DNA from 2 places in the Virgibacillus halodenitrificans genome. Region 1 is predicted to be linked to the other one. Evidence: riboswitches for the same ligand, from Rfam matches in the RefSeq annotation. Region 1 holds a riboswitch; the other holds the start of a gene.
What was found. A riboswitch is a leader RNA that binds a small molecule or an ion and turns the genes downstream of it on or off. The one in region 1 is predicted to bind FMN.
Positions count from the first base shown of each region.

Region 2: another riboswitch for FMN. It lies ahead of BME96_RS12300 (ECF transporter S component); the one in region 1 lies ahead of ribD (bifunctional diaminohydroxyphosphoribosylaminopyrimidine deaminase/5-amino-6-(5-phosphoribosylamino)uracil reductase RibD).

Region 1 is NZ_CP017962.1:1,304,352-1,319,987, forward strand. It holds gene BME96_RS06860 (LTA synthase family protein) at 1-1,246, shown strand, start outside; gene BME96_RS06865 (ArsR/SmtB family transcription factor) at 1,386-1,724, shown strand; gene BME96_RS06870 (arsenic transporter) at 1,740-3,038, shown strand; gene arsC (arsenate reductase (thioredoxin)) at 3,057-3,476, shown strand; gene pflB (formate C-acetyltransferase) at 3,761-6,013, shown strand; gene pflA (pyruvate formate-lyase-activating protein) at 6,055-6,786, shown strand; gene BME96_RS06890 (Type 1 glutamine amidotransferase-like domain-containing protein) at 6,963-7,616, shown strand; gene BME96_RS06895 (DnaJ family domain-containing protein) at 7,729-8,073, opposite strand; gene BME96_RS06900 (RDD family protein) at 8,215-8,640, shown strand; gene BME96_RS06905 (DinB family protein) at 8,649-9,188, shown strand; gene corA (magnesium/cobalt transporter CorA) at 9,338-10,291, opposite strand; gene BME96_RS06915 (NAD-dependent epimerase/dehydratase family protein) at 10,604-11,578, shown strand; FMN riboswitch at 11,692-11,839, shown strand; gene ribD (bifunctional diaminohydroxyphosphoribosylaminopyrimidine deaminase/5-amino-6-(5-phosphoribosylamino)uracil reductase RibD) at 12,065-13,177, shown strand; gene ribE (riboflavin synthase) at 13,162-13,812, shown strand; gene BME96_RS06930 (bifunctional 3,4-dihydroxy-2-butanone-4-phosphate synthase/GTP cyclohydrolase II) at 13,881-15,074, shown strand; gene ribH (6,7-dimethyl-8-ribityllumazine synthase) at 15,089-15,556, shown strand.
Region 2 is NZ_CP017962.1:2,358,571-2,374,206, forward strand. It holds gene BME96_RS12260 (o-succinylbenzoate--CoA ligase) at 23-1,486, opposite strand; gene menB (1,4-dihydroxy-2-naphthoyl-CoA synthase) at 1,641-2,459, opposite strand; gene menH (2-succinyl-6-hydroxy-2,4-cyclohexadiene-1-carboxylate synthase) at 2,486-3,301, opposite strand; gene menD (2-succinyl-5-enolpyruvyl-6-hydroxy-3-cyclohexene-1-carboxylic-acid synthase) at 3,308-5,050, opposite strand; gene BME96_RS12280 (isochorismate synthase) at 5,053-6,438, opposite strand; gene BME96_RS12285 (1,4-dihydroxy-2-naphthoate polyprenyltransferase) at 6,592-7,518, shown strand; gene BME96_RS12290 (hotdog fold thioesterase) at 7,535-7,915, shown strand; gene BME96_RS12295 (TraR/DksA C4-type zinc finger protein) at 7,945-8,304, shown strand; gene BME96_RS12300 (ECF transporter S component) at 8,997-9,584, opposite strand; FMN riboswitch at 9,747-9,892, opposite strand; gene BME96_RS12305 (S8 family peptidase) at 10,109-14,494, opposite strand; gene BME96_RS12310 (M20/M25/M40 family metallo-hydrolase) at 15,097-15,636, opposite strand, start outside.

The DNA of each region.
Region 1 (15,636 bases):
TAATCTAATTGATGGACTTCAGGCACCATTAATGAAAGTAGCCGCAGATGAAAAAGTTGCTATTAAAACAGCAGAAGATGTTCAACCTGACGGAATAAGGAGGTCGGAAAACTTTGGACTTGCGCAGGGGAAAAATTTAGTGCTCATCAGTCTGGAATCAACGCAAAATTTTGTAATCAACAAGCAGATAAATGGGGAAGAGATTACCCCTTTTTTAAATGATTTAGTAAAAGAAAGCTTTTATTTTCCTAACATTTACGATCAGACAGCACAGGGGAAAACCTCCGATGCAGAATTTATGGTTGATACAGGTCTTTACCCTTTACCAAGTGGTTCTGTAAATGTCAGACGGCCTGAAAATCATTTCGAATCCTTGCCAAAAGTGCTCAAGCGAACAGGTGATTATAAGATTTTTGCTTTTCATGGAAATGATGCTTCATTTTGGAATAGGGATCAAATGTACCAATCACTTGGCTATGATCATTATTTTTCAAAAAAAGATTATAAAGTAACTGAGGACAATTCAGTTAATTATGGGATAAAAGATATACCTTTTCTAAAACAGTCACTAAAAAAAATGAACAATTTACCTGAGCCATTTATGGCAAAGCTTATTCTCATGACAAATCACTTTCCGTTTTTACTCGAGGATAAAGATCAGTTTATTTCCCCTGCTGATACAAGTGTGGAGGTAGTTAACCGTTATATTACGACAGTAAATTATCAGGATAAAGCATTGGAGCAATTTATCTCCTCTATGAAAGAAAAAGGTTTATACGAGAATAGCATTTTTGTGTTTTATGGAGATCATTATGGGATTTCAAGAAAATATGAGCAAGGTGTACACGAATTGCTTGGACAAGAACAGAACCCATTAAATCATTTAGATCTACAAAAAATCCCACTTATTATCCATATACCTGGGCAAACCGGGAAAGAGATAAAGACTGTCGGAGGGGAAATAGATATTCATGCTACACTTCTTGATTTATTAGGAATTCCTGCTGAGGAACACATTACTTTAAGCAGAAATCTTTTTACAAGAAATGAAGAACAGCCTGTCGTGTTTCGAAATGGGGATATTGTAACAGAAAAATATGCTTCTATTGATCGCAAATGCTACAACAAAGAATCAGGGGAAGTAATTGAGACATCTGCATGTGAAAAATATTTAGAAATAGGTCGCCAGGAACTCCAACTTTCTGATGAATTAATATTTGGTGATTTACTACGATTTGTTAAGTGAAATAGTAAGTCTTTTTAGTGTAATACATCTATGCTAGTTAACGAGGCAGTTTTATGTTTTAACGTAAAACTGCCTCGTTGCATTTGAATATATAAGCAAATCATAATATACTTATATAAGCTTGTAGGAGGTGAACATTGTGGAAAATTTGGATATAAATAAAGCGGCCCCTTTATTGAAGTTACTTGGCGACAGAACTCGTCTAACGATGGTGAAAATATTGGATAATCATGATTGTTGTGTATGCGAATTTGTGGAAATCTTCAAAACGAGTCAATCTTCTGTAAGCCAACATCTTCGAAAGCTAAGAGATTTAGGACTTGTACAAGAGGAGAGAAGAGGTCAATGGATATTTTATTCGTTGCAAAAAGAGAGTGAATATTATTCATTTATTCAGCAGATCCTGAATCAATTGCCTAGTCAGGATGGTAAATTAAAAGAATTAGAAGAACAAGGTTTACGAATTACTTGTTGTTAAAAGGAGGAAAGTAAATTGTCATCATCTGTTCTGCTTGCATCATGTATATTTTTACTCACACTTATTTTGGTTATATGGCAGCCAAAGGGTTTGTCCATTGGTTGGTCTGCTTGCGGCGGAGCTGTACTCGCTTTACTAGCTGGAGTAGTAGGTTTTCAGGATGTAATTGAAGTTACGGGGATTGTATGGAATGCAACATTGGCATTTGTAGCAATTATTTTGATTTCTTTAATTTTAGATGAAATTGGATTTTTTGAATGGGCAGCATTACATATGGCTAGAGCCGCCAGAGGCAATGGATTGAAAATGTTTATTTATGTGAGTGTATTAGGAGCTATTGTTGCAGCTTTTTTTGCTAATGATGGTGCAGCACTAATTTTAACACCAATTGTTTTAGCAATGGTTCGTAACTTGAATTTCCAAGAAAAAATGATATTCCCATTTATCATGGCAAGTGGATTTATTGCTGATACCACATCACTTCCATTAATTGTTAGTAACTTGGTTAATATTGTGTCAGCAGATTTCTTTGACATTGGTTTTGTAGAGTATGCAACAAGAATGATTATCCCTAACTTTTTTTCTTTAATAGCAACCATACTTGTGCTTTTGGTTTATTTTAGAAAAAGTATTCCACGACACTATGACATGGCGCAACTGAAAAAGCCAGTGGAAGCAATTAAGGATAGGAAGATGTTTAACTTGTCCTGGATAGTTCTTGGCATACTACTGATTGGATATTTTATAAGTGAGTTTATTAACCTGCCTGTTTCCATTGTGGCAGGAATTGTAGCGATTTTCTTTATTTTAATGGCCGGGAACAGTCATGCAGTAGACACAAAAGCTGTTATAAAAGGTGCTCCGTGGGCAATTGTGTTCTTCTCTATCGGTATGTATGTCGTAGTATTTGGTTTAAGAAATGCGGGGCTTACTGATGTCTTGGCAAATATTATACAAAAAAGTGCAGAACAAGGATTATTTGTAGCTACGATTGCAATGGGTTTTATCGCAGCTATTCTATCTTCCATTATGAATAATATGCCGACGGTTATGATTGATGCAATCGCTATTGCAGACACAAATACAACTGGTGTGATGAAGGAAGCTTTAATATATGCAAATGTAATTGGTTCGGATTTAGGGCCTAAAATTACGCCAATTGGTTCCCTTGCTACTCTTTTATGGTTGCATGTGTTAGCTCAAAAGGGAGTTAAAATTTCCTGGGGGACTTATTTTAAGATTGGAGTCACATTAACAATTCCCATTCTACTTATTACATTAATCGGGCTTTATCTCACGCTAGTAATTTTATAATAAAAAGGAGGATCAACAATGAAGGAAAAAACAATTTATTTTTTATGTACGGGTAATTCCTGCAGAAGTCAAATGGCTGAAGGATGGGCAAAAAAAGTTCTGGGTGATAAATGGACAGTAAAAAGTGCAGGAATCGAAGCGCACGGCTTAAACCCAAATGCAGTAAAGGCAATGAAGGAGGTTGGTGTTGATATTTCAGACCAGAAATCTGAGACCATAGATAGTGAGACCTTAAATAATGCAACTTTGGCTGTAACACTTTGCGGAGATGCAGCAGATAAATGTCCAATGACACCACCACATGTAAGGCGTGAGCATTGGGGATTTGATGACCCTGCTAAAGCAGAAGGGACGGAAGAAGCGCGTTGGGAGGTATTTCAACGTGTAAGAGATGAAATTGGGGAAAGAATAAAGCAGTTTGAGGAAACCGGGGAATAATAGAGAGTCAGATCTTCAAGTCCAGTTACCAAATATGGCTGGAAGATCTGATTTTTTTTAGTTTTTTTAATAAATCTACAAAGCTTATTGTAACAAAAGATGAAAGGATAATTATACTGGTTGGGGATTATTAACTAAGATTTTTTCCTATAGTAAAAGACAGGTTTTAAGGTGAGTGTCTCTGATCGTCATAAATCCGTAACACCTACTGAATATTTTCCAATTTTTATATGTTATTATATATATAAGAAGTATTGTTCATTACTTCACAAACTTTTTTCGATATGGAGGTTAGTAAAATGGCTAATAAAGCTTGGGATCATTTTACCAAAGGGAAATGGCAAAAAGAAATAGATGTTCGCGATTTTATCATTCAAAACGTTACACCGTATGTTGGTGACGAATCATTTTTGTCTAAGGCAACTGATTCGACGAAAGCTTTGTGGGATCAAGTAATGGAATTAACCAAACAAGAGAGGGAAAATGGTGGAGTACTTGATATGGATACTGCGATTGTATCGACGATCACTTCACATGGACCAGGTTATCTTGATAAAAATAAAGAGAAAATTGTTGGGTTCCAAACGGACCGTCCATTTAAACGTTCCCTACAACCATTTGGTGGGATTAGGATGGCTGTGGATGCATGTAATGCGTATGGTTATAAAGTGGATGAAGAAGTACAGCATATCTTTACTGATTACAGAAAGACACATAATGCAGGCGTATTTGATGCATACACTCCAGAAATGAGAATGGCGAGAAGAGCTGGGATTATTACTGGATTACCTGATGCATACGGCCGAGGACGGATTATTGGCGACTATCGCAGATTAGCATTGTATGGTGTAGATCGTCTCATAGAAAATAAAAAAGAAGCATTGGCTGGGGTTGGAGCCAATGGGGTAATGAGCGAGGAAGTCATCCGTGATCGTGAAGAAATAAATGAACAGATTCGTGCATTACAAGAATTAAAGCAGCTTGCTGAAATTTATGGCTATGACATTTCAGAACCAGCAACGAATGCACATGAAGCATTTCAATGGTTGTATTTTGGCTACCTAGCAGCAATAAAAGAACAAAACGGAGCTGCAATGAGTCTTGGACGCGTTTCCACATTCTTAGATATTTATATGGAAAGAGATATAAGAAACGGATTTCTAACCGAGGAGGAAGCTCAAGAATTAGTTGATCATTTTGTAATGAAGCTCCGTCTCGTTAAATTCGCCCGTACACCTGATTATAATGAACTATTTAGTGGTGATCCAACATGGGTTACGGAATCTATTGGTGGTATGGCAAATGATGGTAGATCACTTGTTACGAAAAACGCTTTCCGTATGCTTCATACCTTAGATAATTTGGGACCAGCACCTGAACCAAACTTAACTGTGCTATGGTCTGAAAACCTGCCAGAGAAATTTAAAAAATACTGTGCAAATATGTCTATCAAAACAAGCTCCATTCAGTACGAGAATGATGATATTATGCGGGAAATTTATGGGGATGATTACGGTATAGCGTGCTGTGTTTCTGCAATGACCATTGGTAAGCAAATGCAATTCTTTGGAGCACGTGCCAACCTTGCTAAAGCTTTGCTATATACCATTAATGGAGGCGTTGATGAGAAAACCTTTGCACAGGTAGGCCCAAATTATGCACCAATTACATCTGATGTACTCCAATACGATGAGGTTATGGAGAAATATGACAAGATGCTTGATTGGCTTGCAGGCTTATATGTAAACACATTAAATGTTATCCATTTTATGCATGACAAATACAGTTATGAACGCCTGGAAATGGCATTGCATGACAGAGAAATAGTAAGAACAATGGCATGCGGAATCGCTGGATTGTCTGTGGTCACTGATTCATTGAGTGCAATAAAACATGCTACTGTTAAGCCAATTCGGGATGAGCAAGGTTATGCAATTGATTTTGAAATCGTTGGAGACTTCCCTAAATATGGAAATAATGATGATCAGGCAGATGAAATCGCGGTTAATCTCGTTAAACGTTTTATGAGTAAGATAAAGCATCATAAAACATATCGTAATTCCGTACCAACTCAATCGGTACTAACTATCACTTCTAATGTCGTATACGGAAAGAAAACAGGGAACACACCGGATGGAAGAAGAGCGGGTGAACCTTTTGCTCCAGGTGCCAATCCAATGCATGGACGGGATACAAAAGGCGCATTGGCATCTTTAAGCTCAGTAGCCAAGCTGCCATATGAAGATGCTTTGGATGGAATAAGTAACACCTTCTCCATTGTTCCTAAAGCCCTTGGAAAAGATGAGGAAACAAGAAAGGGTAACTTAGCTGGTATGTTAGATGGGTATATGATTAAAGGCGGCCATCACTTAAATATAAACGTGTTTGATAGAGAAACATTGCTTGATGCAATGGAGCATCCGGAGGAATATCCGCAGCTGACTATTCGTGTATCCGGATATGCTGTTAACTTTATAAAGCTTACAAGGGAACAGCAAATTGATGTTATAAATCGAACATTCCATGAAAGTAGATAGTCAGCTGGTAAAAGCAAGCTTTTGGAAAGGAATGATGAAATATGAAGGGGAGAATCCATTCCGTTGAAACATTCGGTACAGTGGATGGCCCAGGAGTAAGGTATATTGTCTTTATGCAGGGCTGTCTGTTACGCTGTCAATTTTGTCATAATCCGGATACGTGGAAAATCGGTGACGGTAAACAGGTAACGGTAGATGAGCTCATTTCAGATATCGAATCCTACCTTCCATTTTTTAAGTCAACGAATGGGGGAGTCACTGTAAGTGGAGGAGAGCCATTATTACAGGCTAAATTTTTGGTAGAGTTATTCAAGGAATTAAAAAAACGTGGTATTCATACAGCCATTGACACTTCAGGCGGGTGCTTCTCCCACTCCCCTACATTTTTGAAAACATTGGATGAGTTAATGGAAGTAACGGACCTTGTTTTACTAGATTTGAAACAAATCAATCCTGAGAAACACGTAAAGCTCACCGGTCTTTGCAATGATCATATTCTAGACTTTGCGAACTATTTGGCTGAAAAGAAGATTCCTGTATGGGTTCGCCACGTGCTTATTCCTGAAGTCACAGATGTTGATACAGATTTGGAGAAGCTTTCACAGTTTATAGATATGTTGCCAAATGTGGAAAAAGTAGAAGTGCTCCCTTATCACCAGCTGGGTGTATATAAGTGGGAGGCACTTGGACTTGAGTATACTTTACAAGATACGAAGCCACCGACCAAGGAAAGAATAGCGAACGCGGAACGTATTTTGGCAAGGGAAAGTTAAAAAGAATAAAAAAACAGAGAAGCTTAGCTCCTCTGTTTTTTAGTATTAATCGTCTGGAAAAGGTATCATTTACAAAAATAATAGAATTGAGAAAGGAGTTTTACAGGTTCATATAGAAATTTTAAGGAAGGCAGACTAATAACGAGCTTTGCGCTTTTCTAAGAAAGGGGAAACAAATGATGGAACGACATCTATTTTTATATGGCGGAAGTCCTCCATTCGGAGAACGGTTTGGTAAACGTTTTGCAGATTTGGCACTACCTGAACAAGGTAAGGTTGCCATCTTATTTATCCCGAGGGACGGATGGAAGCAGTATATGCGCATTTATACTGCTACATTAGCTGCTTATGGACACAGTAAATTTGAGTACCTACCTCTTATGGAAGATTTGGAAGAGGAGAATACCAATAAATTGGTAAACTGTTCCGGAATTATTATCAGTGGTGGTGAAACAGAGAAATATCAAGAAAGAATAGTAAATACATCCATTGGTAAACAAATAAACATACTTTATGAACAGGGAACCCCTGTTGCAGGCTTTTCTGCAGGCGCGCTACTATCTCCAGCACATTGCATTATCCCTCCAATTGACAATACAAGAGGGGAAAAACTATTGCTTAAAGGAATGGGTTTCCTAAACGATGCAGTAATTAGTGTACATTATTCAAAATGGCAGGAAGATAAAAATTTAAAGACAAATGTGGAGGAACTTGACGTATCAGTCGGTTACGGTCTGGATGATGGAACGGCAGCTTATTTTAGAGATGGAAAGATTGAAGAGATAGAAGGAGAAGGTTTTTATGTTGAAAGAAAAGCACAGGTGTTATAATTTTTCTCTTTAGCAAAGGCGGATGAGACAAGGGTCCATCCGTCTTTGAAAAGTGTGCTTCTCTTTGCATAGATTGAGTAGTCGTTTCTTTTTAAGCTATACCCGCTTCAACCTACATATTCCAGGTTTTTTTTGCTTTATCAAGTCTGTCTGGATGAACGGGGGATTTTTGCAATGGAGAGGGGCAAAGTTGGTTGTAGGCGCTTATTTTTTTGTTGATTTCTTTGATATCTTGTTCGGTAGCTGCAGTATGAATCAACCGTGTTATTTCTTTTTGAAGCTTTAACCATGGTGGTAGATAGCCATTTTCCTTAGCTACTCTTTGGAAATTTTGAAATAAATCGTATTTTGTATTGGCTTTGGGAATCGGCTTTCCTTTTCCAGGTCCACTGTAGTTATCTTTTTCCCCCGCTGCATCCAGAATGTCACCAATCAAATCATTGTACTTCTTATCCATTGATTCACACTCCTATTCATTTTTTGGTATGTGTCATTCATATTATAAGATATTTTAATTATATGATAATTATGGTAATGTGAGAACTATAATTGGAAAACTTTGTAATTAATGTGAAGCTTCAATAAAGGAGAATGCATAGTGAAAGATACAGCTGGTTTCCAAGTCAGGTTTTTGGCTACTATTTTAGATGTTATTATTATTACCGTAACGGTTGGTGTTCTTTCTTACTTTTTATTTGGAGTAGTTTTTCAAGACGAACTTAGGTGGGTTGATGCTATCGAACCGTTATACAACTTATTACTTCCAGTGATATGGGGAGGTTATACGCTGGGAAAACGAATGACACATATTCATATTATTAAAATGACAGGAGAAAAAGTAACCTTATGGACTATGTTTCTTAGGTATATCGTTAGCGGAGTAGTTTACGGGCTAACACTAGGTGTGGGGGTTATTGTAAGTGCTTTTATGGTAGGGATAAGAGAGGATAACCGTGCTACTCATGATTTTATTGCCGGTACACGTGTAGTTTATGATACTAAAAATGATGCAGAAAGCAGATGATAGCAATAATGAAAAATACAGATCGTTATATGATTGATGAAATAGAAGGGTATTCACCAAACATAGGGAGATTACTTTCGATGATGGAATATACTAGAATGACAACACTAGAAGCGGCCGCTAATCTTTCGAAAGAAGCACTGGACTATCGTATTGATGATCAAGGGAATTCGATAGGCTGTTTGCTATATCATATGAGCTGTGTGGAAGAGGTCTATCAAATTATAACATTTGAAGGCAGAGGACCTAACGAGAAGGAGATGGATAGGCTCCACTTAGGGCTTACCCTTGGTGAAGATGCGCATGAACAGATAAGGGGAAATAAACTGGCATATTATACAGATAGATTACATGCTGTTCGAGAAGTATCATTCAAGAGATTTAAAGAAAAAGAGGATGATTGGTTGGATGAAGTGTCTCCATTTGGTCCAGATCACTTAGCCAACAACTACTTTCGCTGGTTTCATGTTTTTGAAGACGAGTTAAATCACAGGGGGCAGATTCGTATTATTCGTAAACATTTGGAGAGGAATCAAATTAACCCATAAGTATTTAGATAAAATGATTTTAAAAGAAGAAATGAAGGTTATGACCTAAATCTGTTAACAGAAAAGTATAGTAGGGCCGCCAGTTTTAGCTGCCCTACCCCTTTGTTTTAATTATAAAGATTTGCAATGAAGTTTATGCTATGTTGGCATTAAAACCAGCCTTTTTTCTTAAACCACATGTACATAGCCACGGCAATTATTCCCATGACACCAAGAGAAACAAAATAGCCGTATTTCCATGTCAATTCAGGCATGTATGTAAAATTCATTCCATATATACCTGCTATAAAAGTCAAGGGAACAAATATCGATGTGATGATAGTCAAAACCTTCATAACATTGTTTGTTTGGTGTGCGTTTAAAGATAAATAGCTATCCCTAATATCTGCAGTAATTTCTCGATTGGACATGATCATTTCTGAAATTTTCAATAAATGATCATAAATGTCAGAAAAATACTCTTTCCTTTCCCTCACACCAGCCTGGTGCTGGGAATTTAACATGCGATATAGTAAATCCCGCATTGGATTGACGGTATGTCTAAGATTTACCAGCATATGCCTAATATCAAATAGTTCTGTAACCAAGTCATTCATCGTTCTGTTATTTCTATTATCCTCGATGACATCCAATTCATCTTCAATGTCATAAATTAACGGAAAATAATTATCTACTATTTTATCAAGAATTTGGTGGAATACATCATACGTATCCCAGTTTTTCGTTCCGTTCTGTCCAAGGAGTCTGTCTTTAACTTGAGTTACTTCCATAGATGGTTGATGGTGAAATGTAACGATAAAATTCTCACCTACAAAAAAGTCCAGTTCTTCTTTAATGAGTTCATCCTTCTCCAACCGTACACTGTGGGTAACATAAAACGTATAATCCGTATAATAATCCAGCTTAGGACGTTGTAATCTGTGCATACAATCTTCAATAGCGAGTGGATGAAATTGAAATACTGTTGTGAGGTAATTAACTTCCTCATCCGTGGGCTGGTTAAAATCTGCCCAGATCCATTTATAATTAGAAAAATGAAAAGATGTTATTGGTATGTTTTTTTCTAGTTTTCCTTGTGCGGTTACTCCATATAGATGGATCAATATAAATGCTCCTTTCCTCTTCAGTGGTTATCACTATCTATTTACCCTTTTTAAATCCAAAACAATCGGCTTGCAGAAAGAAAAAATATAGACCTTTTACTAACAAGGATTGTTTAAACTTGTTAAAATGGGAATGTAAAATATGCAGACAAATGAAGGTCTAGGCCGTTTTGTTGGGTGTTGTGTTTCTGCATAAATACTAAGTAAATTGGAAATATTACTTTCCTGTCATTTTTTAATAAAAGGATTAACTTTTTTATAAGGGTGGAATAATCCTAGAGGGCAAATTATGCCCGTAAGGAGGAGTAACAAATGGCAAAAACTTTTGTACTGGGTGGTACAGGACTGCTCGGTTTTCAAACGATTAAAGAATTATTAGCTAAAGGGTATGAAGTAAAAACAATAGCAAGAAAAGAAAAACTAATGAATCAGCTGATGCCTGAGGAAGTGGAGAAACATTTAGGAGATATTAATACATTATCAGATGAGGAAATAGTGGAGCTGCTTCGGGATTGTGACAGCTTTGTTTATGCAGCGGGAGTTGATGAACGAACAATTCCGCAGGCACCAGCTGAGAAATTTTATTATGAACAGAATGTATTGCCAACCCAACGTCTCGCACGGCTATCCAAAAGAGCAGGTGTTAAAAAATTTGTGATTCATGGGTCATATCACGTGGAATTTTCTGAGAAATGGCAGGATCTAAATCTTTTTGAAACAGAAGCGTATCCACGAACAAGAAAGCTGCAAGAAGAAATTGCCTTTATGGAAGGTGAAAATGGAATGGATGTCATGGCGTTACGTTTACCATATATTTTTGGAACAATGCCTGGACGTACGCCGCTTTGGAAGATGTTTTTACCTCAGGTAGAGGGGAAAGATGTTGTGCCTGTATTGCAAGGTGGAACAGCTATGGTTACAGTAAAGCAGGTAGCAGAAGCAACTGTTGGTGCCTTGGAAAATGGGGAGCATCAGAAAAGTTATGCTTTATGTGGTGAAAATATGTCCTATGCTGTGTTTTATAAAATTATAGCAGAAGCGCTTGAACAAGAAGATACAGAGATAAAAGTAGTACCACTAGAGCAAATGAAGCCTTCGTTTCAAAAAGCGGATGAAAAACTGGCTTATGAAGGAAAAGAAAGAGCGATCCATGCAGCTCAGACTGCAGAAATGCAAAATAGAGGAGCATATCTTGATCCTAAAGAAACAATGCCCGTGTTAAATTACCAAGAAGATGATATAAAAGAAGCGATTATTGAATCTATTAAAAAAGCGGTAAATTGTTAAAAGCTTATAGTTGCTACTCACCTTAACACTTTTGAAGCTTAGGGAGAGCACTGACCCTTATCAAATAGTTGTTAAAAAAATTGGTATATGATAGACTTTTTTTAATCGAATAGAATTTCCTTCGGGGCAGGGTGAAATTCCCTACCGGCGGTGATGAGGGCTTTGTTCCCTCTCAGTCCGTGACCCGGTTTCTGCATTGAAAACGGTGGATTTGGTGAGATTCCAAAGCCGACAGTATAGTCTGGATGGGAGAAGGAATGACTGGAAAATATGTATTAGTAAACTATTAAAAAAGATGAGATCTATGAAATTGCAGGATGCTTCCGATGCCCTGTAATCTTTTAACGACATCTTTTTCAATGGTTAATTCTAAATGCTTGTTATTCGTCATGTTATAGCCCCGTACTGCCTTTATTGGTGTACGGGGCTTGTCGTATTTAAGAAATAATTTTACTGGAGAAATAAAATAGAGGAAGGAGTACTACTTTGCAGGAAGAGGAATATATGAAATTGGCGCTCTCGATGGCCATAGCAGCCAAAGGGCAGACAAGTCCAAATCCACTTGTTGGAGTTGTTATTGTAAAGGATGGCTTTATTGTTGGCACAGGTGCTCATTTTAAAGCAGGAACACCACATGCAGAAATACATGCTATTCAAGCTGCCGGCGAGCAAGCTTTCGGTGCTGATATATTTGTTACGCTTGAGCCATGTAGCCATTTTGGCCGAACAGCTCCGTGTGCAGATGCTATTATACAAGCGGGAATAAAACGTGTGTATATTGCTTCCCTAGATCCCAATCCGCTTGTTGCAGGTAAGGGGATAAAGAAACTTAGGAAGGCAGGTATCGAAGTAGAAACAGGCCTTCTGGAAAAAGAAGCAGTTGAACTGAATCAACCTTTTTTTCACTTTATTAAAAATAAACAACCTTTTGTAACGATAAAGGCAGCGACCTCATTAGACGGAAAAATCGCTGCAGCAACTGGTGACAGCAAATGGATTACTTCTCCAGAATCCAGACGCGACGTTCATCAACTACGACATGAACATGACGCTATATTAGTAGGCATACATACCATCATTCAAGATAACCCCCGTTTAACCACCAGATTGCCCCAAGGTGGAAAAAATCCCATTCGAATTATTTTGGATACGCATTTACGTATTCCCCTAGAAGCAAATGTTCTTACAGATCAAGCTGTAAAAACAATTATTTATACTGGTAAAGATGCAGATTCAGATAAAATGAGAAAAATTAGTAATGAATTCGTTGAAGTTGTTCAATTGGTTTCAAATGTAATTTCTATTGAAGATGTATTAAAAGATTTAGGTGATAGAAATATAATGACTTTACTTGTCGAGGGCGGTTCTGAGATACACGCTTCTTTTATTGAAGAAAATGCATTTCAACAACTTATTTTCTATATGGCACCAAAAATAATTGGTGGAAAACAAGCTATACCGTGTGTCGGAGGTAGCGGAGCACAACTTGTTGAACAGGCAAACGAACTTGAGTTCATCGACGTAAATCAAGTCGGTTCTGATATAAAAATAGCAGCAAGACCACGAAGGAAGGGATCTACACAATGTTTACCGGAATAATTGAAGAATTAGGCAGTGTAAAGAAAGTAGCACAGCAAGGAAGAGCAATGGAAATTACAATTCACGCTACCAAAATAATGCCAGGAATCAAGCTTGGTGACAGTATTGCTGTAAACGGGATATGTCTCACTGTTACTAGATTAACTTCAACCGAGTTTTCTGTTGATGTCATGCCTGAAACCTTCCGTAGCACTTCTTTATCCACACTTAAAGAGCGTATGGAAGTGAATCTGGAAAGGGCAATGCCTGCAACAGGTAGATTTGATGGTCATTTTGTAACAGGTCATGTAGATGGTGTAGGAGAGATTTTAAAGAAAGAACCTACTGAAAACGCCATTTACTTTCATATTTCTATACCTACGGATTTCTCTAAATATATTGTTATGAAGGGCTCTGTTGCAATAGATGGCATTTCTTTGACTGTCTTTGGAATTGAAGCAGATACGCTTATCGTTTCAATTATCCCACATACTGCAAAAGAGACAGTGCTTGGAAGAAAAGGTACAGGTGATCAAGTTAATTTGGAAACAGACATGTTGGCAAAGTATTTGTATTCCTTTGTACATGAACACAGAGCAGAAGGGAAATTTGAAAGTAAGATAACAGAGCAATTTTTACAACAGAATGGATTCTAGGCTTCATAGATTATAAGTATGTAAGAGTACACATGTCAGTATTCAAATATAGGAAGAAGGGGAAATGGATGTTCAGTCAAATAAATGATGCTTTGGAGGATTTAAAGTTAGGGAAAATGATTATTGTCTGTGATGATGAAGACCGGGAGAATGAAGGTGACTTTCTGGCGATTGCCGAATATGCTACACCGGAAACAATCAATTTTATGGCTAAACAAGGCAGGGGGCTAATTTGTACTCCAATCGCAGAAAAAATCGGCGAGAAGCTTGAACTTAATCCAATGACTACCCATAACACGGACAGTCATGAAACAGCCTTCACAATAAGTATTGATCATAAAGAAACGTCGACTGGTATTAGTGCATTTGAAAGAGCAAAAACGATACAAGAAATGTTGAAAATAAATGCAAGGCCTACTGATTTTTCAAGTCCTGGTCATGTATTTCCTTTGGTTGCAAAGCCTGGCGGTGTATTGAGAAGAGCAGGACACACAGAGGCAGCGGTTGACTTAGCTGTACTAGCAGGGGCTTCTCCAGCTGGGGTAATATGTGAAATTATGAATGAGGATGGAACAATGGCTAGAGTAGGAGACCTTGAAAAAGTTGCCAAAAAGTTTGGTATCAAAATGATCACCATTAAACAATTAATAGAATATCGCTTGCAGCATGAATCTTTGATCAGTAGAGAGGTTGAGATTGAACTGCCGACAGAGTTTGGTGATTTCAGGGCAGTTGGTTATTCCAATACAATAGATGGGAAAGAACACATAGCACTTATAAAAGGAGATATAACAGGGGAGGAACCTATTTTACTTCGGGTTCATTCTGAATGTCTTACAGGTGATGTCTTTGCATCCAATCGCTGCGATTGCGGTCCACAGCTCCACAGGGCGCTTATGAAGATTGAAGAAGAAGGTAGGGGCATTTTGTTGTATATGCGTCAAGAAGGCCGGGGTATTGGTTTAATCAATAAATTAAAGGCTTATAAATTACAAGAAGAAGGCTATGATACGGTGGAAGCCAACCAAAAATTAGGATTCGCTGAAGATCTTCGTGATTACGGGATCGGAGCTCAAATTTTACGAGACTTAGGTGTGACTAAGATGAGGTTACTTACAAATAATCCACGTAAAATAGCAGGTTTGAGTGGACATGGACTGCAGCTTGTAGAACGGGTTCCTTTACAGATGCCTGTAAAATTGGAAAATGAAGGATACTTACAAACAAAGAAAACCAAACTTGGACATTTATTAACATACTAAAGGAGAGATTTAGAATGAAAAAAGTAATTGAAGGTAACTTAATTGGTACGGAACTAAAGCTTGGTATAGTGGTTTCTCGTTTTAACGAATTTATTACTGGTAAGCTGCTGGAAGGCGCAATTGATGCGTCTAAACGCCATGGTGTTGAAGAAGATAATATTACTGTTGTCTGGGTGCCTGGAGCTTTTGAACTGCCGCTTGCTGCAAAGAAGCTTGCAGGGTCAGAAACGTATGATGCGGTAATTACGCTTGGTACAGTTATACGTGGTGCTACTTCTCACTTCGATTATGTCAGTGGAGAAGCAGCGAAAGGAATTGCTAATGCTGGAATGCAAAGCGAAATTCCTGTCATCTTTGGAGTGCTGACAACCGACACAATTGAACAAGCTATTGAACGGGCAGGCACCAAAGCAGGAAATAAAGGTGCAGAAGCTGCTGTTACGGCAATTGAAATGGCTAACTTGTATAAACAATTGAAATAGAGGTATTTAAATAACTTTGCAACAGTTATTACATTGTTAATTTCTGTGAACAGAACTCGTTCATTCATTACTATAAAAAT
Region 2 (15,636 bases), 1.1 Mb from region 1:
TGACTTTGAGAATCATTTTCATTTATTCTTCTTTTCCTGGTAAATAAGAATAAAGATCTTTCCGAACAATTTTATTTGATGCATTTCTTGGCAATTCCTTTACAAAAATTATTTCCCTTGGCAACTTATATTTAGCCAAGTGACTCTCTGCATAAGCTAATACTTCCTCGGCATTTAGCAATTCATCTTCTGTTACGATAAAGGCAACCGGAACCTCTCCCCATGTACTATCTTTCATACCTATGACAGCAATTTCTTTAATTTGCTTCATACCTGAGAGTACACTTTCAAGTTCAGAAGGATAAATATTTTCTCCTCCAGAAATAATCAAATCCGCTCTTCTGTCCACAACATACAAGAAGTCTTCACTATCTAGATATCCCAAGTCCCCTGTAGCAAGCCAACCATCTATAAAAGCATTTTCAGTAGCATAATTATTTTTATAGTAGCCCTTTGTAATCATAGGACCTTTCACATAAATTTCACCTATACTCTCCTCGTTCGGATTATTGATTTTTAATTGTGCAGGCAATAAGGGTTTACCTGCTGAACCAACTTTTTGTAATGCATCTTTAGCACTCAATGTTACAATTTGCGAGGCGGTCTCCGTCATTCCAAAAGACTGAAAAACCGGGATATTTCTGTCCCTTGCTTGTTGCAATAATGGTTTAGGAGCTGGACCGCCTCCTAAAAGCATACAGCGAAATGATTTAGGATATGTATCGTCCTGGAGGAAGTTTAGCAATTGTTGAAGCATAATGGTCACAACAGAGACCATTGTTACATTTCTGTTCATAATTGCATCATGAACGGCGGCAGCGTCAAATTTATTTAACAGAAAAACGGGCATTCCATAAACGACACTACGAATAAGAATAGACAAACCACTTACATGGAAAATGGGCAGTGCAGCCAACCATTTATCAGCTGGGTTAATCCCTAAGTTTAATGCAGAACCAATAGCGCTCCACCAGTGATTACCATAAGTATGGACAACACCCTTAGGATGACCAGTAGTACCAGAAGTATAAATAATCGTGAATACTTTATTTAACTTAATTTCTTTTACTAATTCTATGTTTCTTTCTGGAAATGCTGTTAAAGCTGAAAAAGCTTTGTAATTTTCTACTTGCAATTCTTTTGCCTGATCAAATTTATCCTGTTCTGTTAAAAGGAATGATATCTCTGCGTCTGTCAGCTGAAAGTTTAGTTCTGCAATTGTAAGTCGTGTGTTTAGTAATACGGCCACTGCTCCTAAATAACTTAACGCGTGAATAGCAATTACCATCTCTTTGCAATTTGTGGATAGTATACCAACATGACTTCCTTCTGTTATCCCCCAGCTTGCGAGCTTTCTGGCATATGTACTACTTTCCTTCTGCAGTTGGAGAAAAGTTAGAGTAGAACCATCGAGTTCTTCGATAGCAACTTGAGAAGGTGCAAGACTTGCCTGCTTGTTTAACCAATGTGGGATGATCTCTTCCATATAAAAAACTCCTTAATCATTTTAGTAATTAGAAAAGCGCAAGCTCCCTCAAGTAAGTAGGTGTCCATAAAAAATTAGTAAAGCTCAAATTTCACACTTCTTACCATGGAAAAAACCTTTGCTTTAAGCAAAGGTTTTTTCTACTTTCATTAAATCACGGAAAACGAGGGAACTGCTTGAAATCCGGTTTTCTTTTCTCCTTAAATGCATCTCTGCCTTCTTTTGCTTCGTCTGTTGTATAGTATAAGAGTGTTGCATCTCCACCCATTTGCTGCAGACCTGCTAAACCATCTGTGTCTGCGTTAAATGAAGCTTTGAGAAAACGTAAAGCAGTTGGAGATTTTTCTAAAATTTCCTCACACCATTGAAGTGTTTCTTCTTCTAGTTTATCGAGTGGAACAACTTTATTTACCATGCCCATTTCATATGCTTCTTCTGCATTATATTGACGACATAGATACCAGATCTCTCTTGCACGTTTGTGCCCAACCATACGTGCCAAATATCCAGCACCATATCCTGCATCAAAGCTACCTACCTTAGGACCTGTTTGCCCAAAAATCGCATTATCTGCTGCAATTGTTAAATCACAAACAACATGCAAAACATGTCCGCCGCCAATGGCATATCCGGAAACCATAGCAATTACAGGCTTTGGAATCGTACGAATTAGACGTTGTAAGTCAAGAACATTTAATCTTGGAACCTGGTCGTCCCCTACATATCCGCCATGTCCGCGTACAGATTGGTCTCCACCTGAACAAAATGCCTTTTCGCCTTCCCCGGCGAGAATGATCACACCAATAGAAGAATCATCTCTTGCATCGGCAAATGCGTCAATCATTTCGTTAACGGTAAGCGGAGTAAAAGCATTGCGCTTTTCAGGACGGTTAATCGTTACCTTTGCTACTCCATCATGTTTTTCATAAATAATTTCATTATAGTTTTTTACTTTTTCCCATGTAACGGTCATAAGTAATCCTCCTTAGTATGTAAGAATTATTTTTGATCATGCTTGTCTAAAATGAACTCAGTTACTATTTTACCAAAAATCTCTGGTTGTTCCACGTGAAGTGCATGACCAGTTTTTCTTATCATTTGAAAATGCGCGTGGGGCAAGGGTTCAGCCATTTTTTTATTCAATTGCACGAACTTTGTATCCAATTCGCCAACTAACAAAAGAGTAGGTAAATCTAGCTTAGTTAATTCTCCCCACCAAGAGGGCTGTTTACCCGTTCCCATACCTCTAAGTGAATTTGCTAATCCATTTGGTGATTGCGCTAGGCGCTCCTCCCTAATAGCTGACTTAATATTAATTGGCAGTTCTTTTTGAGAATTAAATAGAGGGATATTTTCCCAGAAATCAACAAATGATTCGATACCTTCATTAATTAGCTTTGCTGCTAATAGTTCATCTTTTTTCATTCGTTCTTTTCTTTCCACGGTGGTAGACAGTCCTGGTGATGCAGATTCAAGGACTAGTGATTGAACTAGTTCCCGATAGTACATAACAAAAGATAAAGCTGTTCGACCTCCCATGGAATAACCTATCAAATGAAATTGATTAATTCTCAAATGTTTTATAAGAGTCTTTATATCATCACAGCATTCTTTCATCGTCTTAACATTCGATACCTTAGTGTTTCCATGTCCAGGTAAATCAATGGTAATAAACTGAAACTGATCTTGCCATGCTGTAATAAAAGGTTCCCATGTTTTTGAACTACCCGTAAATCCGTGTAATAAAACCACATGGGGACCTGATTCACCATGTTTTTCATACCAATATTTATCCTTCTTAATTGTATAGTACAAATAGAATCAATCCTCTGACTTAAGAATTTCTTGTTGAATGGTTTCCCACTTTTCCTGGTGCCATTTCACGTTATCCTCACGTACTGTATGAATCTCGACAACCGAAAGACCCTGATGCTGATAACTCTTATCAAGCGCTTTTTTAAGCTCTTCTTCCGTTTTTGGTTGCTCATATTGGCCACCATACATGGTGATTGCCTGTTTAAATTCAATATCGACAGGTGTCCCAAATAAAGCCTCAAAATGCTTTTTGTCGCTTGCTTGCGGAAGAAAAGAAAAAATTCCTCCTCCATTGTTATTTATTAATAAAATAGTAAGATTTAGATTATAATGTTTTGCTGCCAACAAGCCATTCATATCGTGGTAAAAGGATAAATCACCTAATACTAACGTAACTGGCCCGTTTGTAGCTGCTGCTCCGACTGCGCTGGAAACCATCCCATCAATCCCATTTGCACCTCGATTAGCGAGCACAGAAACTTTCTTAGAAGTCGTCATAAAAAAAGTATCTAAATCTCTTACCGCCATACTATTTCCAATATACAAAGCACTTTCATTTGGAATAACGTTTAACAGGCCTCTTACCGCTTCTCCTTCAGTAATATTACCGTTAGAGCCTGTTGTTAATTGTTTTTTTGCAATGCAGTTCATATTTAACCATAACTTCAGCCAGTGATCATCGGGGTTCGAGCTGTAATCTGCTTGTTCACTAAGAATCCGGCAAAACTGTACTGGGTCACTAAAAACGAATTCGGTCTGATTTCCTGCTGGTTCCCGAAATCCAATATTATTATCAACTACAATTTGGAATGTTTCAGTATGTTGTTGGACATAAAAAAGATATGCCTTTGAAACAGGCATGGCTCCAAAACGAATGATATAATCAGGCCTCAATTGTTCTCGGATTTTCTCATTTCTAAGAAAAGCATCATAACCTTCAATAACCATATCTTTGTTATGATTTCCTGCCCGTATCTGTGATAAAGGATCTGCAAGAACAGGGATCCTCCATGCGGCAGCTAGTTCAGTTATAGCTTCAGCCAAGCGATCTTCTGTTTGCGGCCCACAGACAATCAACCCTTTTGCTTTACTCTTTACCTTTTTTAACAGCTGGCTTACCTGATTTTCATCAATCAGCTTGCTTCCTTCCATCAAAGGGGCAGTTGATTGTGTATTTTGATCTCCCCATAAATTATCGATGGATAGGTCGGGCAAAAGCGGCTCACGGAATGGAAAATTCAGATGAACAGGCCCAGCATTTCCTTGGCTAGCAATATGGCTGGCTCTAGCTGCTTTACTTCTCACGTAATGAAGCATTTTTGGAGTCGCTTCTGGTAATGCCATTTCATGAAACCACTTGACATAATCACCATACAACTTAATTTGTTCAATAGCCTGCGGGGCGCCTACATCCCTTAACTCATGGGGCCTGTCTGCAGTAAGCACAACAAGTGGGACCCTACTGTAGTATGCCTCCACGATAGCTGGAAAGTAATTAGCTGCGGCTGTTCCTGAAGTACATACAATAACAACTGGTCGCTTTGTTTTCTTAGCCAAACCTAATGCGAAGAAAGCAGCTGAACGTTCATCAAGGATTACCCATTCTTTAATCATCTCGTTTTCTGCAAACAAATAAGCAAGAGGGGTTGATCGCGAACCCGGTGAAATAACCGCATCGGTAACCCCATTCTTACTTAGTTCATCAATAAAGCTCGCCGTGTACCGTGTCAGTATTTCTGTGTGATCCATATTCATCCTCCTAAAACAGACAGCATCGGTAAAAATTTAATATTTGTTTCCTCATATTCTTTTTCTGGGTCCGAATTTTTAACTACTCCACAACCGGCAAACAAGGATGCTTCATCATCTTGAATTAATCCTGAACGTATAGCCACAGCGAATTCTCCACTTCCATTGCTGTCCAGCCAACCGACAGGAGCTCCATACCAGCCTCTGTCAAGTAGTTCATTTTCCCTAATAAACGCTAGTGATTCTTCCCTCGGTGTACCTCCTAAAGCAGGAGTAGGATGCAGTTGTTCTATTATATCAAAAATACTATAATCACCTAATAACGTAGCAGTAACTGGGGTATAGAGGTGCTGCAAATTTTTTAAAGGATAAATGACTGGTTTTTCCGGAATATTTATATCTTTACAATAATGTGAGATTGCTTGCTTTATCATTTGAACTACAAATTCATGCTCTTGTCGGTTCTTCTCATCATGCAGCAAGCTTTTACTAATCTCTCTGTCTTCTTCTTTATTCTTACCTCTTGGCGCTGTACCTGCCAAACAGGTAGAAAGTAACTTGCGTTTATCAAGCCTTACTAGCCGTTCTGGGGTCGCTCCTACAAAACAGTCCTTCCCTTTCTCGAAAGCAAAAATATAACTGTTTGGCTGGGTATGCAACAGTTTTTCCAATACAGAAGCAATGTTTACCGACTTGTTCAATTTCAATCGAATCTCTCTTGCTAACACAATCTTACTTGCTTTTCCTTTATCTATTTCCCTAGTTGCAAGTTCAACTGATTCCTTCCATTTTTCAGGTGCTACTTCATATCTATTCAAGATAGCTACATCCGTCGAAGGAAGGGTTGTGTCGGAAAAAAGGATTTCCTCCATGCCCCTAATTTCGTTTGCAACTTGTTCAGCAATGTCTCCCTTTCTCACTAAAATGTTTACAGTATAATAGTTCGCTCCATTGTTTTGAGTCAACAAAAATTCCGGAACAGTAAATTCACTATCATTGAAATTCTCCCATAGTGGAGTTCTTTCTTTTTTAGGATCAAAAGATATCCCCCCTAATGCGACAATTCCTGCCCCCGGAACCTTATTGTCGTTATATATAATCGCCTTATCCAGTATAGCTCTCCATTTTTTTTCAACTTCTTGGGAAGGTAGCCCTTCTACTCTTAATTGCGCAGTGTTACCAATTCCAGCTATGAAGAAATCTTCCTGCGTGCTTGACCAGAAGACTCGATCTTTTCCCGTAGAACTTGCCGCATGAAAAAAATGAAGAGGATTTATGTTCTTTACTGGTTTAGTTATACTAATTAACTGAGTATCATCCGCCGAATTTATATTAGGGATGGCTTCATCTATAATCTTTTCTAGTTGTTCTTCCAATATTTCTATCATGTATATAAACCTCCATTATCCTCCTGGCAGACTTCCACATCTTATTTTATTCCCTTTTGCAAGGATTCTCAAGGAAATCAAACCCGATTATTGACACTCTTTGTCAATTTGCCTATCATTGATATGATATTGAGCCAATCAGGAGGAAACTACATGCAAAAATCAGATATTAAAAGCGCAATGAATGAGAAAGGTGGCTTTCAAATATGGTGGCGACTATTAAGGCCACATACATTAACAGCTTCATTTATCCCGGTATTTGTTGGATCTATGCTGACTTTCACAGACGGAGCTTTCCATTTTACCATCTTTATGGCAATGCTTCTGGCCTCTATCTTAATTCAATCGGCAACGAATATGTTCAATGAGTATTATGACCATGCGAGAGGACTTGATACGGAACACTCAGTCGGTATCGGTGGAACCATTGTGCGCGATGGCATTAAGCCAAAAACAGTGCTAAACATAGCTTTTCTTTTTTTCGGGGTTGCTATTCTCTTAGGTATTTACATATGTATTCATTCAAGTTGGTGGATCGCCGTTATTGGTTTAATCTGCATGCTTTTCGGCTATTTATATACAGGTGGACCTTTGCCGATAGCTTACACCCCATTTGGGGAACTCTTTGCAGGTTTTTTTATGGGGACAGTTATTATCGGAATAAGTTATTACATTCAAACACTGACAATGAACTCCTCCGTTATTTGGGTATCCGTACCTATCGCCATTTTTATAGGTACTATCTTACTAGCAAATAACATTCGTGATCTTGATGGAGACAAGGAAAATGGCAGAAAAACAATTGCTATTCTATTAGGCAGGAAGAAAGCAATTCTATTTCTTGCCTGTTTATTTGCAATAGCTTTTATTTTAACTGGAATCCTAATTATCAAGGGTATTCTGCCTGTCTGGTCCATCATTAGCTTTCTTGCTATTTTCAAAGCATGGAGTGTAATTCAACAGTATAAAGGCAAAACAAAACCGATAGAAATGATGCCTGCCATGGCTGCTACTGGCAAGACAAATACCATTTATGGATTATTGTTGGGGATATCTTTATTCATTAGTAAATTCTTGTAAAAGAGGAGAAAAAAACATGCACTTTAAAAGCACTTTAATGGATGCGTTGGGTATGGAGCTAATTTCTCTGGATAAAAACCTAGTGAAAATGACAATGCCCGTAGATGAGAGAACACACCAGCCGGCAGGTTATTTACACGGTGGTGCAAATGCTGCACTTGCTGAGACTGCTGCTAGTATTGGAGCATTTGCTCATATTGATACAGAAAAGTCACAAGTGTTTGGTATAGAAATTAATGCAAATCATATTAAAAGTAAAAAATCAGGTCTGGTAACAGCGGAAGCCAGACCTCTCCATATCGGTAAATCAACCATGGTATGGGAAATAAAGATAATGGACGAAGAGCAAAATTTACTATGTATTTCACGCTGCACCATCGGTATCATTTCTAAGTAAATACTAAAATGGAAAGGAGTTACTTATTTATGAGTGAACATTTAGATTCAGAAAAGCTAGATTATTTTAAAGAAAAATTACTAGAAATGAAAAAAGAAAACGAATCAAAAATAAGCGATAATGAAGGTAATAGTCCGAACGACACAATTAGTGAGCTGGCAGACTACGATAATCACCCAGCAGATATGGCTACTGAACAATTCGAACAAGAAAGAGATGCCGGTTTAAATATGGTACGTGAAGATAGACTTACGGAAATCAATGATGCACTAGAGAGGATAGAGAAAGGCACATATGGATACAGTGAGAAATCTGGGAAACCCATTCCTGTGGAGCGACTTGAAATAATGCCAACTGCCCGTAATTTGGTTGAAGAAGAAAATCAATGATTGCTTGAAACGGAATTCTAATTCAAATAATGGATAAACAAGATGTATAATTGAATTTACTGCGTAGTTGGAGGAAACTGCGACGTAGAGGATATGATTTTCTAATCTCGCTACGGGAAAATATTACGCTTTCCGCGGGCGGCCTGCGAGCCTCCTCGAACTCCACTAACGTTACGTTCTCCGGGGTCTCGCTAGTCTCGCTTTTCCCGCTGGAGTCTACATATTTCCCCTCCGCTAGGATAAGTCAGGATTATCAAAGTTATAATAAATTTGTCACAAAAAAGTTGAGCAAACTCTAAACTTAGATAAAAGTCTATACCAATTGATTGGAATGGAAGATGGCGACTCCAGCCGGAATAGCATGAGCTGAAGACCCTGGACGGAGCGTAGCGGAGGAAGCGGCTGAAGCCATGCCGGCGGAAAGCGTCCATCTGCAATGGAAAGCAATGAGGCTCACCTCTTCAATATTTCAGTGAGCTTTCCAACAACAAAGATATTTTCACACGTAACTTAAATACCAAAAGTTACGTCGCAGTATATCTATACTGTGAATTAAGGTAGAGCTCAATTATTTTTTCAGGTATTTGAAAGCGTTAGATTAAACATAGCCCTCGAAACGTAGAAGTTTTTCCAATATCGTATAGAACCAAAAAACAAAGCAGGCTGTCTAAATAGACAGCCTGCTTTGTTTTTTATGCTGCAGCTTTCATTTGTTTTTGCTCAATCCAGCTTTTCATTTTAATAAATAATGGAACAAATAGTAAACCAACAATAATACCTTTAATTATATTAAATGGCAGAACTCCTGCATATACGGAAAACCACTTAAATTGTTCTGTCATGTCCCATCCCATAAACTTCCCATACGCCGGAAGGATAATAAAATAATTTAATACACTCATTCCAACAGCCATGATTAATGTTCCTGTCACTAAACCTGAGACTACGCTTTTCACACCCTTAAAGCGATGATAAAGCATCGATACAGGGATAACAAACATGGCTCCAGCAAGGAAATTTGCGATAACACCAATGGGATCGCCTGCTCCTGAAATAGCTAAATATAAAACATTTTTGATTGCTACTACGATGACTCCTGCCATTGGTGAAAAAATAAGTGAGGCCATTAAAGCTGGTACATCACTAAAGTCAATCTTTAAGTAGCTTGGCAAAAAAGGCAGTGGGAAATTCAAGAAAAACAGTACAAGTGAAATAGTCCCAAGCAATGATAATATTATTAATTTGAATAAACGTGATGATGAGTAATTTTTATTTTCCATCATCTTCTCCTCCTCCACCTTAATCGATTCCTATCTCGTGATGAAGGATCACCCATTATCCTACATACAAATAAACCCTAAAGCCTGCCTAATCGGGGCTTTAGGGTTTTGAATTTTGAATACATAGGAAAAACAAGGCGCTATGAGCACCTGATTCAGGTTCGACATCTTCTCCCATCCAGACTGTAACTGTCGGTTCTGGAATTACACCAGATCAGCCACAAAGCAAGAAGAGCTTTGCAGGTCACGGACTTAGAGCATGGCTCCTTACCGTCGGTCGGGAATTTCACCCTGCCCCGAAGATGGAATCGATTATTTTATTGTCACTTACATTATACATCCTTATGAAGATTTTGCAATATCTTTGCTTAATAGAATACTATTTTATTAGTTTGAACATAAATAAGGAAGCTGTCGCAAAATGCATAATATGCATTGGCTGACAGCTCCTTTTTCCATAAGAGATTGCTTATTTTAAGATTCGTTACTGATTGTGCAACAGTCTCCTTTTCAATCACTCATTTTTATTCATCCATATTTATGAACAGCTTTCCTTTTGCCTGTTTGCGAGATTCATTGCCATAGGTATCAGTAACCTTGACTTCAATCACACCACCATCTGCTTTTAAATTACTAGGGGCTGTCCAATACCCTACATAATGTCCATCTTCCATTTCCATCATTGGAAGCTCTGTTGCATTTGAAATTTGACTTTTTGTGTTTGTGAGTGGCATATGAATAAAGAATGTCGCCTTTCGACCTGGCTCACTGTCAAATTCGATTTTCACACTCTCTCCTGCTTTTATATATTTATCTTCTGTTGGTGTGAGGTTTTCAATCACAGGCTTCGTGTAGTTTACATCAATAGTTACGTTATTTTTGGCTTTATTTCCGGCTAGATCCTTTGCCACTACTTTAATCGTGTTCGCGCCGTTTTCTAAAATAATCCGTTTGGAATACTTGCCGTCAGATACAGTAGCTTTATGACCATTAACTTTAACTGTGGCAAGATTCGGATCATCTACAGTACCTTCTACGGTAACTGTTTCCTTGTTTGTCTTTTCTCCATCTACCGGTGAGACAATAGTCAGTTCAGGAGCTTTTGTATCTAAGGTTACCTTCACTTTGGAAGACTCACCAACAGGAGTTCCTTCCAATAGGGAAATAGCTTGAAATTCATTTACTCCTTCTGTTAATTCTGTAGGAATGGCAAATTCCCCATCTTCGCCCACTGTGGCATTGCCTGCTTCTTCTCCATTGTTCCAGATTTGCACGGTAGTAGTGGGTGAAGCAGTACCTTTAATCGTTAAATCTTTTTCATTGGTTATAACATCCTTTTCCGGAGTAGTGATTACCGGATCAACAGCTTCATAAGCTACTCTTGCTCTGATCATATAGTTACCTTCATTGGCTGGTGATTTGGACCACGCTCCTCCAACAAGTTGATAACTTCTTTCGGCATTTGGACTACTCTCATCAGTAGCTAATCCCGGGGCACCGGTATTAGGCTGTGTTTGAATATAAACCATGTAGAAATCATCATTTACCGTTATACTATGCTCTTTTAGGTCAATGATAGTCCATTCACTATTATCTCTAATAGCTTCTGCAGAAATTGGTCCTGCAATTTTCTTACCAGGCTTTCCGTCTGCACCGGAGGCATCCCAAACTTCTACTGCAAATTCAGTACCTCCAGGAGAAGGGAACTCCTCATCCCAAAATTTAAATACTCCCTCCGTTACTACTGCTGTGTCTTTCCCTTCAGGTAAAGTCATCTTAACTGCCCAGCCATTGTTAGCATCATAAAACGCTCTAGCGTTTTCTGCTGTACCATCATCGTACCCAATTTCTCCACCAGGAACTGTGTAAAATGGCTCTAATTGGATATCTTTCGTTATATCGTCCTGTAAGTCGACTTGGACCTCTTTCGGATGGTATCCGCTAGCAAGTATTTTTAATGTATACTGACCTTTATAGGCAGTAAGTGAATAACTTCCATCTTCATTTGTTTGCACTGGGGCAATATTTGCATCCTCTATAACCATCACAGTCGCATCATTTACAGGTTCATTTGTAGTCTCATCAGTCACTTTTCCATTTATATCGAATTGTTCAATTTTTTCTAGTGTAAAGTCAATTTGTTTTGTTTGGTCATTTTCAATCTTTACATTTTTCTCTTTTGATTCAAATCCATAGGATTCTGCTTTAAGGGTATAGTCGCCTGCTGCATGCAGCAAGTTGTACTGCCCATTTTTGGGATCCGTATTTACGGAACGTCCACTTTCAATCACACTTACTTTGGCCCCAATTGGCAAAAGCAATGGATTAATCATTTCACTTTCAATTGGTGATTTTTCTTTTTGTGGTAAAATCGGTTTTATTTTTGCAGGATCAACTTTCTCTTTTTTAGAAGCTTTTTCCTTACTCTTAATTACACCAAGCCCTATATTACCTTTGGATTTTATCTTAGAATTGTCTTTGGTTTTACTGCTTTCCTTTTTCTTATTTAATGCAAGTGAGGCACTTGGACTCATTGATTCGTCAGTCAATGCTACATCATCAATATACCAGCCATCTTTTGTAACGCTGCCGTCTGAAGTTATATTGAAGCCAATATAGATTCGTTGTCCACGGTATTCAGACAAATCTACTTCTCCATTTATCCATTCATTGGACTCCCCTTGTACTCTCATCAATTGAGTCCATTCGTTTTTGTCTGTTGATATAAATACATGGCCAAAATCGTATGCTCTTCCGGAAGCGTACATTTCCAACTCATGCCATTGCTTAAATTGTAAATACGTATTTCCTTCTTCAGGTAAGTCAATTGGTGGCATAACGAGTGTAGCATTTGCATCACTATCATACCCCCCTGCTAAATTAGTAGCATACAGCTTTTCTCCTGAAGCCGCGCTTTCTGGACCGGATTCTGGTGTGCCCCATTCCCAGCTGTTATTTTCACCAAATGACGTCCAGCCAACCGGGGTGCTTTCAAAATCATGCGTGTAACCAACGGTTATTCCAGGCAAGACTGTTACTTCGAAGGATTCACTATTCACTTCATTGTTGCCAAAATCATTGATCTTCCATGAATAAGTGATTGCTTCTCCCTCGATATGCTCACCTGGTATAATAACAGCATAGTTACCTTGCTTATAGTCACCAGAGATACGAGCAGCTTCTATGACATGATCTTCTCCATTACTATCTTGATAAATTACCTCTACAGATGAAACACTAATATTGTCAGCAACTTCAACCTCTAACTCCAAGTCCATTCCTTCATAAGTTTCTATCGGGCTTTCGTGTACAAAAGTAGGCGCTTCATTATCTTCCCCCTCTTTTGTAACCTGACCTTCAACTGTCCCTAGCCCCGACACTAAAGAAGACACTGCATCAAATGCATTAACTAAGCCATATCCATATCCATTATTGGGAGAATCGGGATATTCTTCATCTGTTAATGGATTAGCAGTATTCATTAATACGTCTTCCAATTCATCAACAGATAAGCTGGAATCAGCCTGTTTCATTAAAGCTACTACTGCTGAAACTGCTGGTCCCGCCATTGAAGTTCCATTCCAACCGCCTTCATACCCACTTCCAGGTACAGAAGAACGAATATTTGCTCCTGGTGCGGAAATATCTGGTTTGACTTCATCATAAGGTGATGGACCTCGTAAGGAAAAGCCTGCAACTGTATCATTGATATCTGTTGCTCCAGTTGCAAAAGACTCTGGGTAATTTGCAGGAACAGCAACCGACCCTGGGCCTCCCGGATTGAATAAGGTTGTATTACCAGCAGAGAACTCCGGGAATATTTGAGCTGCTCTCCAATTTATTACTACATCTCTATACCATTCATCCAAACCTGGGCCGCCTCCCCAAGAATTATTAACTACATCTGGGGCCAAATCTACGCGTGCATTACCTTCACTATCCTTTGGGGCAAGGATCCATTCTGCAGCTTCAAGCAAATCAACATCTGTCCCACCGTCAGCTGTAAAGGCTTTTACTGCTATCCATTTAGCTCCTGGTGCAACACCCACTTGGTTTGAGCCGTCCGGTTCACTCCCAACCATTGTACCTGTTACATGTGTCCCGTGACCCTGGTCATCATAAGCTTCTCCCTGACCGGCTGTAGCATCAAACCAATTATAGTCATGTGTTACTTCTCCGGTAGCTGAATCGTAACCACGGTATTTTTCCTTTAAAGCAGGGTGATCCCATTGGACTCCGGTATCAATACTTGCGACCACTGTACCCGTTCCGTCAATCCCCATATCCCAAACCTGTGGCGCTCCAACTCTTTCCACATTCCATTCCACATTTGCAACTTCAGATTGAGGTGCTTTTGCATCCTTAGTCACTGTAGTAAAAAGTTCTCTTTTCTCATTTGGCAGTATTTTTTCAACCTCCGCAAATGAAGAAAGCTTTTCAGCAACTTCTTCTGTTGCCGTTACGGCCATCCCATTAACAATGTAGTAGGAATTAAAGCTAACAACCTTGCCGTTTTTCTTTTCCTGTTGTAAATAAGCTTTTACTTTTTGTTGAGATTCTATAGAAGTAGCTTTTAATTCAGACACAACAACTGACCTTTGCATCAGCTCTGTCTTGGTAGAAGTAAGATTTTTCGAATCTGCTTCCTTCTTCGCAGCTTTTGCTACCTTCTGTGTATCTGCTTTATCTTTAAATTTCACCAAAAAAGTAACCTTATCGTCCTTTGTAAAGGCAGTTTTAAGCCGATCACTCATTTTTACTTGTGCAGCATTCTTTTGTCCGTACACGGATTGAAACAGTTCACCTTTCGATTCTGCATAACTCATTCCAGGTGTAATAAGGGAAACCGCCATAATAAAGGTTGCAGTTAAACTAAACAACTTCGTTCGACGTTTCTTTTTCGTTATCAATTTATTCCCTCCTTTTGATTAAAAAACACCATTTGCTCTTTAGGTGAGTTCCGGAACCCATTAAAAAAAACACCTCCTCCTTTCCTAAATATTAATAGGTTCACAATTGCTGAGGTGTTGTTTGCAAAATCTATGTTGTTAAAACCAGTATAAGCATATATGAAGAGAGAATTTGTCGAACGATGTCGTTAAAATATATAATATTCAAAATTGAATAAAAAGTAACTCATTTTCCATTTTTACCTCAGGTAAGAAATACCTACTTTATCTATAAAATCCAATTAAATGGCCTTATATCGATCTTTTAAATGTATTTTTTCAAAAATATGTAGCTTGAAATGAAAAAATAAGAAATAACTCCTAGTAAATTATGTTAAATCCATTACAAATTTTACCTAATATGTAAATAATGGTACTATTCGTATGTATTTTGTAACAATAAACAAGCATTAGGACTTATCTTTATCAAGAAGCAACATATTGTGGTAGTAAATACCTTGAACTGTATATATTGGCTTACGCATAGTTAATACCAAATTTTTATCCAATTATAAAAACCAGCAAACAATTTGTCTGCTGGTTCTGATTTGATTTTATTAACATTAATCTTCCAATGGATTTAAATTTTCTTCACCGGTCAAGTTTGCAATCATTTCAACCAATAGCTCAATCTCTTCATCAATATCCTTTAGACTAGCTGTTTCTACTGGTGAATGCATATACCTTAATGGTAGCGAAACAAGAGATACAGGCACACCTTTGCCAGTTAATCGCATTTTATCTGCATCCGTTCCAGTCATCCTTGGTGTTAATTCATATTGTACAGCCATTTGTAACTTCTTAGCCGTCTGCTCCAATAATCTATTAATTTTTTTGTTAATCGGTGCTCCTTTAGCAAATACTGGACCTTTTTCTAACCGAATATCCCCATGTTTATTTTTGTTAACTCCTGGAAAGTCTGTGGCAAAGGTTACATCACAAGCAATTGCCATTGTAGGTTCAATCCCTGCAGCAGCAAAATAGGCACCCCCCATATTCGTTTCTTCATTTACTGTACTTGCCGCATAAACACCTACAGAACAACCTCGTTCCGCAAGATTTTTTAACACTTCTGCAACGATAAATGAACCTGTGCGATTATC